3 regions of the Rothia uropygioeca genome follow, and region 1 is predicted to be linked to each of the others. Evidence: riboswitches for the same ligand, from Rfam matches in the RefSeq annotation. Region 1 holds a riboswitch; each other region holds the start of a gene.

Region 1 (3,964 bases):
CGCAACCCAGGTCGCCTTCCAGGTCCATTCCGCGCCGGCGACTCACAAGGAGACCCTGCGCTCACTCGAGCTGCTGGCAACCGAAGTCGCGCCCGCCCTCGGAATCTGAAGTCCTCGGGACGGGCACGGCGTCACTCACCGGATCGGTTCAAGGCCCGCTCCAGGTCGGAAATCAGGTCCTCGACATCCTCGATGCCTACCGAGAGCCGCACGACGTCGCTCGGTGGGGCCTCCGGCGTGCCCCTCGTGGAGCCGTGGGTCATCGTCACCGGATGGGAGATCAGCGATTCAACACCGCCCAGGCTGACGGACAGACCGAAGACGTCCGTGGACTCCGCGACCTTCCGCGCCGCGGTCTCTCCACCTTTGACGCGGAACGATACGATCCCTCCGAACCCTGACATCTGCCGTTTGGCTACAGCGTGACCCGGGTGATCGGCGAGGCCAGGATAATACACGCGCTCCACGCCTTCATGCTCCCGCAGCCACTCGGCGACCGTCTGGGCGTTCTCGCAATGTTGCCGGATCCGAACCCCCAGGGTCTTGAGACCGCGCGCGGTAAGGAACGCATCTTGGGGACCTGCCACCGCACCCCCAGCGAATTGCTGGAATTGCAGGAGATCGGCCAGGGGTTGATCTTCCCACAGTGCATCGCCGACCACGAGGGCTCCGCCCAGCACGTCCGAGTGACCACCGATGTATTTGGTGGTCGAATGCACCACGACGTCGGCGCCCAGCGTCAGCGGATTCTGCAACGCGGGTGAAGCGAAGGTGTTGTCCACAACCAACAACGCGCCTCCGGCATGGGCTGCTTCCGCCCATTCCTGGATATCCACGATGGTCAGCAATGGGTTCGTCGGCGTCTCCAACCAAACAACCCGTGCTTCCGGATCGCACAGAATCCGGTCCCGCACATCGGTCTGTTGAGGCGACACGAAGGTCGTTTCGACTCCCCATCGGGCATACAACTGGCTGAGGAGTCGGTGCGTTCCTCCGTAGGTCTCCGCCCCGGCCACAACTTTGTTCCCCGGTCGCAAGGTCGCACGCAACAGGGCGTCCTCGGCAGCAATCCCTGAAGCGAAAGCGAAGGCGTGTGTACCGTTTTCGACGGCCGCGAGCTGGACCTCCAAAGCACTCCGAGTGGGGTTTCCCCCTCGCGAGTACTCATATCCGCTCTTGAGCGTCTCCACTCCGTCTTGGGTGAAGGTCGACGTCTGGTAAATGGGAGGAATCACGGCGCCGGTGTGAGGGTCCGGTTCCTGGCCCGCGTGAACGGCTGCCGTTCTGAACCCCGGACGGGTCGAATTCACTCGATCGGTTGCGGGTCCCGGCTTGAACTCGGTGGATTCTTCGACTGCAGTCATACCTGAGCAGCCTCCTTCTCTCGCGTGAGAGCCGTCGCCCGGCTCAGGGTCTGGCTGGATGTGGACAAGGAACCGAGCGCTGCGGAGAGATCATCCCAGAGATCGTCGACCTCTTCACGACCCAGCGCCAGCCGAACGGTCTGTTCGGTGATGTCCCCGGCCTCTCTGAGCTCGGGGGTAAGACGACAATGGGTGGTCCACGCGGGATGCGTTGCCATGGATCGAGCGTCGCCCAGGTTGGCAGCGAGCTTGAACAGCTTCAAATTGTCGAAGAATTCCTCCACCTGCGATGTGTTGCCCGCGATGTCGAAGGACAAGACCGCTCCGGTGCCGCGCGGAAAGTCTCGTTCGGCGATGGCCGCATCCGGCGACCCAGGAAGGCTCGGATGCCGGACACGGCACACGCGAGGATGAGTCGCCAGTCGACGCGCGATCTCCTCGGCCACACGGCAATGGCGCTCAACCCGGATGTCGAGGGTCTCGATGCCTTCAAGGGCTTGTTGCGCATTCCACGGAGCCAGGCTCGGGCCCAAGTCGTTGAGCAATTGTGCGCGAACGAGGTGGAGGAACGCTCCGTGATCGCCGTGCCCCTCGACCAGGGATCTGTTCCCGAATCTCCTCCGCGGAGCCGTAAGCTGCGGCCATCGGATGGCGTCCTCGCTCGGGGTCAGCCGGCCGGTGTCGACGATGATTCCCGCAAGCGCCGTTCCATTTCCGGTCAGGTATTTCGTGACGGAATGGACTACGACGTCGGCACCCAATTTCCCGGGCTGCAGGAGATATGGCGTCGCGAGAGTGTTGTCGACGATCAGGGCGGCGCCCGCGGTATGCGCAATGTCCGCGAGCGCGGGGATATCGGGAAGGTCAGCATGCGGGTTTCCGATGGACTCCACGACGAACGCGCGAGTGCGCGCCGTGACGGCATTTTCCCATTCCTCGGGTCGATGCGGGTTGACCCACGTGACCTCGATGCCCGCCTCGGCGAGAGTGTCGTTGAGCAAATCGGCAGTGCCACCGTAAATTCGGTTGGATGCCACCACATGGCCGGCGGGGATCTCCGGGTGGGGCTCGCCGTCCTCGCTCTGACCTGATCGACCGGCCAGGGCAAGAAGGGTGAGCGTTGTTGCCGCTTGGCCGGAAGCGGTGGCGACGGCACCGACGCCCCCTTCGAGTTCCGCGAGCCGACGCTCGAGCAAACCCACCGTAGGACTGCCGGTGCGTGAGTACGTGAATCCGGGTTCTCTCTGGCCGAAGCATTCACGTGCGTCGCGCAACGTCTCGAATTCGTAAGAGGCCGTCAGGTACAAAGGCGGATGCACAGGTCGGGCAGCCGGCGGATTGGCCGTACCCCCGTGCACTTGCACCGTACCGATTCCGGGTGCCGGGTTGTTATCAGCTGACATCGTGATCCCCTCGAAGGCGGGGCGCCGAGTTCGCCTCGTAACGCCGTGCTTGCCGGGGAGCGGTATGCTCCCGACCGGATCTTCATCTGGGGCACCCCATCACAGCGGAAAGGGTTGCCGACCGGCCAGCCAGAGCTTCACAACCGGTACTCGTGATCCTGATTCAGAAACCTACAGCCTTCCCACCAACCTCGAAAGGACATGACGCACGGTTCAGACAGATCGTCATATGAAGGTAATCCACCTGCCGGGAAACGTCATATGACCTGGCGAGACTCCCGTATGATCAGTGCGGACTCCGTGGAATCCGTTCGCGTGCGGACCGAGTTCAGGTCTAGGCGCTCAGCGCGGGGCCGAACACATCGGTAGCGTAACGAGATCCCGGAACGGCCTTGATCAGGGTCCGCGTCGCCTCCTCGCGCGGATTCTCGAAGACCTGCGCCGCGGGGCCCGACTCGATCACCCGGCCATGAGCCATAACCAGCACGTCGTCGGAGATCTGTCGGATCACCGCCAGATCGTGACTGATGAACACGTAGGAGAGCCCCAGACGATCCTGGAGATCGGCAAGTAGGTCAAGAATCTGGGCTTGAACCGAAACGTCCAGTGCCGAGACCGGTTCGTCCAGAATCACCAGTTCGGGGTCAACAGCGAGTGCCCGAGCTATGGAAACACGTTGGCGTTGCCCTCCGGACAGTTCTACCGGCCGACGACTGGCCAATTCCCGAGGCAGGGCCACGAGATCGAGGAGCTCGTTGATTCGTCGTTCGCGCTGTGCACGTGTGCCGATACGGAATCCCCGCAGGGGCTCCCCGATCGACGCGGCCACGGAATACCGGGGGTCGAGCGATGCGCTGGGGTCCTGGTGAACGAACCGGGCGCGCGTCGAGAGCTCTCGGATGTTGCGCTTCGTGCCATCGAACGGCCGACCGAATATCTCCAACCGGCCGGCGTCATACGATTCCAGACCGAGCAGGATCCGGGCCGTCGTCGATTTTCCGGATCCCGATTCCCCGACGATCCCGAGTGTTCGCCCCGGTTCGAGCTCCAGGTCGAGATCGGCCACAGCCTGGACCTTCCTCGCTCCGGAACCGAAGGTCTTGCTCAGCCCCTGAGCTCGTACCACGCTCGAGCTCTCGCCGCGCGGGGCAGGCCCAGTACGCTTCCGCGGCACATCGTGCAATGCCGGCGATGCCT
Region 2 (3,964 bases), 330 kb from region 1:
GTCGAGACCGTCAACGAATGGTTCTTGTGTGGGCCGTTCGAGCTGGTGCAGTTGTGCAGGGACGCGCTGAAAGAACGAGGCGTCCCGGAGGACAAGGTGCGGTTCGAATTGTTCAGTACGGGGAAACCGGAGAAACCCGCGGGACAGCAGGGCCGGGAGGTCGCCGTCGACCCCGAGGGCGAAAATTTCCAGATCAGCTTCACTTTGGATGGCAACTCCGGAAAGGTGGACACGCCCAAGTCGGCCAACGAGACTGTCCTGAATGCCGCTTTGCGTGTTCGGCCCGATGTGCCGTTCGCATGTGCAGGTGGCGTGTGTGGAACATGCCGGGCCAAGGTGGTTTCCGGCGACTTTACGATGGAAGAGAACTTTGCGCTGGAGAAGGACGAAGTCGAATCGGGCTACGTTCTGACCTGCCAAACACGGCCGACCTCCGACAGTCTGGAAGTTGACTTCGACGCGTAACCGCTGGAGTGCGCGAGGAAAGGAATCCCGATCATGATTGATCTGACCATCTCCGACGACATCGCCGAGATAGTGCTCGACGCACCGAAGAAGCTCAATGCACTGAATTCCGAAGACCTTGCCGAACTGTCGGAGGCCTACCGCGCGGCAGAGAATGCGGGAGTCCGGGCGCTGGTTCTGAGGGGTGAAGGACGGGGTTTCTGCGCCGGCCGCGACATCTCCGGGGTCGATCCGGCCCACGATGACGTCGAAGGGTATCTCGGGAATCGGGCCACGGCCTTGTTTCGGCAAATTTCTGCATTCTCGGCTCCGACCTTCGCCGCGGTCCACGGGGCGTGTCTGGGGGTCGGGCTGGGCCTGGCGATCGCGAGCGACGTCGTCTACGTGGCCGAGGACGCCAAGATCGGTTCCCCCTTCGCGAATCTTGGGGCAACGTTGGACTCGGGTGGCCACGCACTGTTCTACGAGCGGTTGGGCGCGCACCGGACCCTCGACCTGATTTACACGGGCGAGATGATGAGTGGCTCCGAAGCGGTCACCGCAGGGCTGTTTTCCCGGTCCGTACCGGCGGACGACGTGCTCGATTTTACGATGCAGAGGGTGCGAAAAGTGGCCCAAGGGGCGACCCAAGCATATTTGGTCTCGAAATCACTGATCAGTCAACTGCGCGACGAACGGGCTGGACTGTGGGAGTCCATGGCCGCCGAATCCGCCGAACAGGCACGGCTCTGCTCGACGGATGATTACGCGGAGGGTTTCACGGCGTTCCAGGAAAAGCGCAAACCGAACTTCCGAGGCCAATAGCCGTATCAACCCCTACTTTTGATCCAGGCCCATATTGCCCGTTTTCTTTGCGAAAGCGGGCAATATGTCTGATGTGGCTGGATTGGGGTACGGACGCGGTTCCACGTAACACTGCGAAAAGCGGGTAACAGAAGCTCACAGGATGGCTGCGAACCAGGTGCTTGCATACGCTCGGATGGAGAAGATCAAGAGTCCCAACGATCAAGCTCTGGCTGGTTGGGCGGCAACCCTCTCCCGTAGCGGGGTGCCCCAGATGATGATCTGGCACCGTCGGCATTGCGACCGGCGGACATGCAAGTACGGCGCGAGAATCGGCGCCACCGCGTGAATGTTTGCGCCGCTTCTCGTTACCGGGACAGAAGCGCAAGGCTCGGGCGCGCGGAGACCTGTTGGAGTCCCTCCATGCACCGAAAGGAATCCCGATGTCGGAAAAGAAGCGCATCGCCATCAACGCCTTTGATATGACGTGCGTGGGTCATCAGAGCTTTGATCTGTGGCGCCACCCTCGCTCGCGTGCCACTGAGTACAACACCATCGAATACTGGACAGACCTCGCCAAAACCCTAGAGAAAGGGTTGTTCGACGGGGTCTTCCTGGCCGACGTCGTGGGCATCTACGACGTCTACAAGAACTCCGCGGCACCTTCGATCCGCGGCGGTGCACAGGTACCGGTCAACGATCCGTTCATGCAGATTTCAGCGATGGCGGCCGTGACCGAAAACCTCGGTTTCGGCGTGACCAGCGCCGTGACCTACGAGCAGCCCTATACTCTCGCCCGGAAATACGCGACGCTCGACCACCTGACCAAAGGGCGCGTCGGATTCAACGTGGTGACCTCGTACCTCCCCTCTGCGGCCGAGAATCAGGGACTGCCGCGCCAAATCGAGCATGACAAGCGCTACGAGATCGCCGACGAGTTCCTCGACGTCTGCTACAAACTGTGGGAAGGATCCTGGGAGGACGACGCCGTGGTCAAGGATCGAGAGTCCGGCGTCTACGCGGACCCGGCTAAGGTCCATCCGATTCGACACCAGGGCAAATACTTCACCGTCCCGGGCGCCGGTCTGACCGAGCCTTCCCGTCAGCGCACACCGGTGATCTTTCAGGCAGGGGCTTCGTCGCGGGGGCAGGCTTTTGCGGGCAAGCACGCCGAAGCCGTGTTCGTCGGGGGCCTTCGACCGGACCTCACCCGATTCATGACGGACAAGATTCGAGACGAGGCAGAGAAGGCCGGTCGTCAGCGCGATGACGTCAAGATCTTCGCAATGCTCTCGGTCATCGTGGACGAGACCGACGAGAAGGCCCAGGCAAAGTACGAGGAGTACTTGAAGTATGTTTCAACCGAGACTTCTCAGGCGATCATTGGCGGTTGGTCAGGAGTGGACCTTTCCCAATTCGGCGAGGATGAGGTGCTCAACTACATCAAGACCGACTCGATCCAGTCCTTCCTCACGCCATTTACTCTGCAGTCCAAGGACAAGGAATGGACCCGAGAGGACATTGCGAAGCACTGCGCGATTGGCGGCATGGGCGATGTGATCATCGGCGGCCCGGAAAAGGTTGCGGACGAGCTCGAACGCTGGATCGATGAAGGAGGGCTGGACGGTATCAATCTCGCGTACCACGTCTCTCCGGGTTCATTCGAAGACTTCGTGGAATTCGTTGTTCCCGAGCTGCAGAAGCGCGGGCGCTACCGCACCTCGTACGAAGGCTCGACATTCCGGGAGAACCTCTTCGGTCAGGGGCAGGTTTCCATCGACGAGAACCACCCTGCGGCGGCATACAAGGGTGCGTACGTGGGCCAGCCGTCCACGGAGGACACCCCGGCGCGTCCCGGCGAGGAAGATGACGCCGCCTAGAGTCGGCGGTCCGAGAAAAGGCGACTTCCACGAGCTCCACGAGCGACGGCGCCGCGTGAAAAAAGATGGTCCACGAGGCTGTCATTTTCACGCGGCGCCGTCGTGCGCCCATCGCCTACTTATATAGTAAGGCGAACCTTTGAGAGCAACGCCACAAAATTTGCAGTTGTGCACTGTTTGCAGAACTGCATAAAATGCATGAGTGCAAACCACTGAACCATCCCTCCGAGAACGTCGCCGCGCGCGGACGTGGGACTCGATCCACGAGGCCGCGCGTGAGCTCGCGTCCGAGCGGGGGATCAAGCAGACCACGGCGGAGTTGATTGCAGAAAAGGCCGGCGTCTCGCCGCGTACGTTCTTCAATTACTTCGCAACCAAGGAGGATGCCGTCATCGGATTGCGTCCTCCGCAAATGACCCAGGAAATACTCGGTAGCGTTCAAGCGAGCGACTCCGGCGGTCTTCTCGCACAGGCCGCCCAGCTTTTGGCTCGTGTCATGTACGATTCCTTCGCAGGTGACCTCAAGGAGGTCATGGGCCAACTCGTCGAAGACGGGGAGTACATGCGTCAACGCATGAAAATCCACATGCTTCGTTGCGAGCAGGAGCTCAAGGATTTCTTGCTGAGAATGGACTGGTCGGTCTATCAAGAGACCGGACAGTTCGTGCCTCGCGAGGACGAGAACAGCGACCCGGCGCCGGAGCAGGAAGAGCGCATTCGCGCGATCATCCTCATGGCCACCGCGGTTCTCCGATACGTCGACTATGGCGCACGGTCTTCCCGGGAAGAATTTGCCGCATCCATCAACCGCACAGTGAATCTGTTCTCCACCATCG
Region 3 (3,964 bases), 310 kb from region 1:
GCCTGCCAGATCCTCAACCCGTCGAATCGGCGATTCCGGCGTGCGCACGAGCGCCGACCATTCCGGTTGTGAGAAGAGATCAATGGTTTTGAGCGGAGCCCCGTTCGCTCGCGCCAGAAGAGCGGCCGATCCCGCCGTCGACCCCACGTCTATAGCTGCACCGATGAGGTTCTGATTGGCTTTGTTCGAACCTGCCGACTTGAGCCACGTGACCGATTGCCCCAGATTGGCCGCGGCTTTCTCGAGCCATTCCTTCCTGCGAATAATCAGGGACAACGGGTTGTACGTCGCGTAATCGAGGGTAATGCTGCTGGTCGCGTCCGCGTTGATGACGCCGCGTCCGGCGCCTTCGCCGGACATGCACCCCGTCAGGGCGAATGCCACGACTCCGAGGCCGGTGGCCCGCACCGCGTCTCGGCGGGAAAAGTTGATCATGAGGTTGGGGTCCTTGCGAGGAAGTCGAGGAGGGGATGAACGAGGAAACCATGGGCGCGGGCCTCGTTGGCGCAGCGGGTCACACTTCCCGAAACGCCTCATGCGCGGTGGTGTCCACGCCCAGCAGACCCAAGAGGTGGCCGCGCATTCGGACTAGTTGCGCGTCCTCCCGGGAACGAGGGCGCGGCAAACCGACCTCAACGCTTTCGACAATCCCCGCCGGTACTCCCGGTGCCGTGCGGCCGAGTACGACGACGCGGTCGGATAGGTACAGGGCCTCGTCCACATCGTGGGTTATGAGGAGAACCGTTGTGGGGTCCTGACCATGAACATCCAGCAACAGATCCTGCATTTTCAGGCGAGTCAAGGCATCCAGGGCCCCGAAGGGCTCATCGAGGAGGAGAACTCTGGGGTTGCGTGCCAGTGCCCTGGCCAAGGACGCGCGTTGCGCCATGCCCCCGGAGACTTCCCCGGGGCGATGGCTCGCGTGCTCTCCCAGACCCACAAGGTCGATCAGCTCGGCGACTCGTCTGCGTCCGCCGTTCTTGCTCGCATTCTTCGGCAATCCGAGAGCAACGTTGTCCGTGATGGAACGCCACGGTAGCAGCCGTGGTTCCTGGAATCCCACGGCGCACCGGGAATCGATGTTGCGCACTGGCGTTCCGTCAATCGTGACGGATCCTGCGCTCGCGGCGTCGAGTCCGGCCGCTGCACGCAGAAGAGTCGACTTCCCACAGCCCGAAGGGCCGACGACCGCGACGATTTCCCCCGGTTCCGCGGTGAAGTTCACGTCACGGAGAACTTCGGACCCGGCAGCGCCGCGCCTGGATCCCGGGAATGACTTTCCGACGCCGTGGAACCGAACCGAAGCCGCTTTCGTCCCGGCTTCCTGCGCGCGTTCCGTCGAGTGCGCCGAGGTCACAATCAATCACTCCATCGAATCCTGGCGTTAGCACCGTGCTCGTCCGCGGAGGATCTCTCCGCCTGCGGGCAGAGCGAAAGATCACCGTGGAGATGGGTTGCTGCGACGTCATCGAGCCAGGTCTCTCAGTCGCTCTGGATGGTTTTCCCCTCCAGTTAATCCCGTGTGCTGCAAGGGCTCCAACTCGCGAGGGACTATTGCGGGAGATGAACTGCGGACCGTCAAAGTCCGTAACCCTGGCGCACGATGCGAATGGAGTGGAATTGACGCATGTCACACCGGATGCGATATTAGTGAACGAATGGTCAGTAATTCTAAGTCTGTCCCACCAGGAGTTCTTATGCCCGAAATGCCCGCAGCCTTCCTCGTCGGTGGAGCCCGCACTCCGGTGGGTCGATACGGCGGTTCCCTCTCCTCGGTTCGCCCGGACGATCTCGCGGCACTGTGCATCAGCACCGTCGTCGAGGAAGCGGGAATCGACCCGGCCGACGTCGATGAAGTCATCCTGGGCAACGCCAACGGGGCGGGTGAGGAGAACCGGAATGTGGCCCGTTTGGCCTGGTTGCTGGCCGGTTACCCGGACTCGGTGCCGGGGATGACGGTGAATCGGCTATGCGCCTCGGGGATGTCCGCGATCACGATCGCCTCCCAAATGATCAAGGCTGGTGCCGCGGAGATCGTGGTCGCCGGCGGCGTTGAATCGATGTCTCGCGCGCCCTGGGTCATGGAAAAGCCGACCAAACCTTTCTCCAAGCCCGGTGAGGTCTTCGATACTTCAATCGGCTGGCGGTTCGTGAATTCGAAATTTGTGGACGGTCCTTTGTCCCGCAACGGCAAGGCAACGTATTCGATGCCGGAGACCGCCGAGGAGGTTGCTCGCGTGGACGGAATCACGCGCGAGGAAGCAGACGAATTCGCGGCGCGCTCCCAGGAGAAGTCCAACGCGGCGATCCGGGCGGGCAGGTTCGCGGACGAAATCGTGCCCGTCAAAGTTACCGGTCGTAAGGGCGAGGTGAGTCTGGTCGAGACCGACGAGGGCCCGCGCCCGGGTACCACTACCGAGGTTCTGGCCAAGCTGAAGCCGGTCGTCAAAGGCGGATCCGTGGTCACGGCCGGTAACTCCTCGGCCCTCAACGACGGTGCCTCGGCGATTATCGTCGCTAGCGAGAAAGCCGTGAAAAAATACGGGTTGGAGGTCCGCGCCCGGATTGTGGATGGTGCGTCGGCCGGTGTACCTCCGGAAATCATGGGCATCGGGCCCGTCCCGGCGAGTCAGAAGGTCCTGGATCGTTCCGGCTGGGGCGTCGAGGACCTGGGCGCCATAGAAATCAATGAAGCCTTCGCGACTCAGTCGCTCGCCTCGATCCGTAGACTCGGCCTGGATCCGGACCTCGTGAACAGGGATGGAGGAGCGATTGCGTTGGGACACCCTCTCGGTTCTTCCGGCTCCCGAATCACCATCACGCTGTTGGGCCGAATGGAGCGCGAGGGTGCTTCCAGGGGCCTCGCGACCATGTGCATCGGCGTCGGACAGGGCGCCGCTCTCCTCCTCGAAAGGGCATAGACCATGGAATTGACCGGTGAATTCACGGCGATCGACATCCAGGAGCGCGAAGACCGACTCCACGTTCGCCTCAATAGGCCCGAGGTTCGCAACGCGATCGACGCGACCATGATCGACGAGTTGCACCGGGTCTGCGCGCACCTGGAATCCGAACCGAAAATCCTGATCCTCTCCGGAACCGAGGTGAACGGAAAAGGCATCTTCGCATCCGGTGCCGATATCGCCCAGTTGCGTGAACGGCGCCGGGACGATGCACTGCGTGGAATCAATTCGCGGCTCTTCGAGAGATTGGGGAGCCTTCCGATGCCCGTGATCGCGGCCCTCGACGGCTACGCCCTGGGTGGCGGTGCCGAGCTCGCCTGGGCCGCAGATTTTCGCATCGGGACACCCGAGATCAAGGTCGGCCAGCCGGAGACCGGCCTCGGCATCGTGGCAGCCGCCGGGGCCATGTGGCGGCTCAAGGAACTCGCCGGAGAACCGCTGGCCAAGGAGCTTCTGTTCGCAGGGCGCACGCTGAGTGCCGAAGAGGCCCTCAGGGCGGGCCTCATTACCGAAATTCACGAATCGCAGGATCTGCTCGAAGCCGCCGACGGTCTGGCCGATCGAATCGCCAAGCAAGATCCGCTCGCGGTCCGGATCGCCAAAGGCGTCTTCCATATGCCTCGGGAGGCGCATCCATACGTTGACGAGCTCGCCCAGGCGGTCTTGTTCGAATCTCCCGCCAAATTCGACCGTATGCAGTCTTTCTTGGACCGCAGGAAGGAGCGCAGCTAAGTGAGCGCGCATGACAAGCAGCAAGTTCCCGAACGCGTAGGAGTACTTGGCGGTGGCCGCATGGGGGCCGGGATCGCGCATGCGTTCCTGATCTCAGGTGCGGCAGTGACCGTCGTCGAGGTCGATGACGAAGCCGCTCAAGCCGCTCGAGCTCGCATCGAGAAAGACATCCGGGCTTCCGTCGAGCGCGGCAAGATCAGCGGAGAAGCCGACGAGTGGGCCAAGAAACTGGAGACCGCGACCGATGCTTCCGCCTTTGCCGACCGCCA

What was found. Region 1 has a riboswitch for S-adenosylmethionine ahead of EWR20_RS00900 (O-acetylhomoserine aminocarboxypropyltransferase/cysteine synthase family protein). Riboswitches for the same ligand answer to the same signal wherever they lie in the genome.
Region 2: linked by a shared signal. The riboswitch ahead of EWR20_RS02335 (LLM class flavin-dependent oxidoreductase) and the one ahead of EWR20_RS00900 (O-acetylhomoserine aminocarboxypropyltransferase/cysteine synthase family protein) in region 1 are both predicted to bind S-adenosylmethionine.
Region 3: linked by a shared signal. The riboswitch ahead of EWR20_RS02230 (ABC transporter ATP-binding protein) and the one ahead of EWR20_RS00900 (O-acetylhomoserine aminocarboxypropyltransferase/cysteine synthase family protein) in region 1 are both predicted to bind S-adenosylmethionine.

The regions. Positions count from the first base shown of each region.
Region 1 is NZ_NOIR01000001.1:201,908-205,871, reverse strand. It holds gene EWR20_RS00910 (putative FMN-dependent luciferase-like monooxygenase) at 1-109, shown strand, start outside; gene EWR20_RS00905 (cystathionine gamma-synthase) at 132-1,364, opposite strand; gene EWR20_RS00900 (O-acetylhomoserine aminocarboxypropyltransferase/cysteine synthase family protein) at 1,361-2,767, opposite strand; SAM riboswitch class IV at 2,808-2,925, opposite strand; gene EWR20_RS00895 (dipeptide ABC transporter ATP-binding protein) at 3,102-3,964, opposite strand, start outside.
Region 2 is NZ_NOIR01000001.1:533,604-537,567, forward strand. It holds gene paaE (1,2-phenylacetyl-CoA epoxidase subunit PaaE) at 1-465, shown strand, start outside; gene EWR20_RS02330 (enoyl-CoA hydratase/isomerase family protein) at 499-1,269, shown strand; SAM riboswitch class IV at 1,453-1,575, shown strand; gene EWR20_RS02335 (LLM class flavin-dependent oxidoreductase) at 1,692-3,128, shown strand; gene EWR20_RS02340 (TetR/AcrR family transcriptional regulator) at 3,331-3,964, shown strand, end outside.
Region 3 is NZ_NOIR01000001.1:511,339-515,302, forward strand. It holds gene EWR20_RS02225 (aliphatic sulfonate ABC transporter substrate-binding protein) at 1-435, opposite strand, end outside; gene EWR20_RS02230 (ABC transporter ATP-binding protein) at 515-1,357, opposite strand; SAM riboswitch class I at 1,366-1,502, opposite strand; gene EWR20_RS02235 (thiolase family protein) at 1,707-2,921, shown strand; gene EWR20_RS02240 (enoyl-CoA hydratase/isomerase family protein) at 2,925-3,695, shown strand; gene EWR20_RS02245 (3-hydroxyacyl-CoA dehydrogenase family protein) at 3,696-3,964, shown strand, end outside.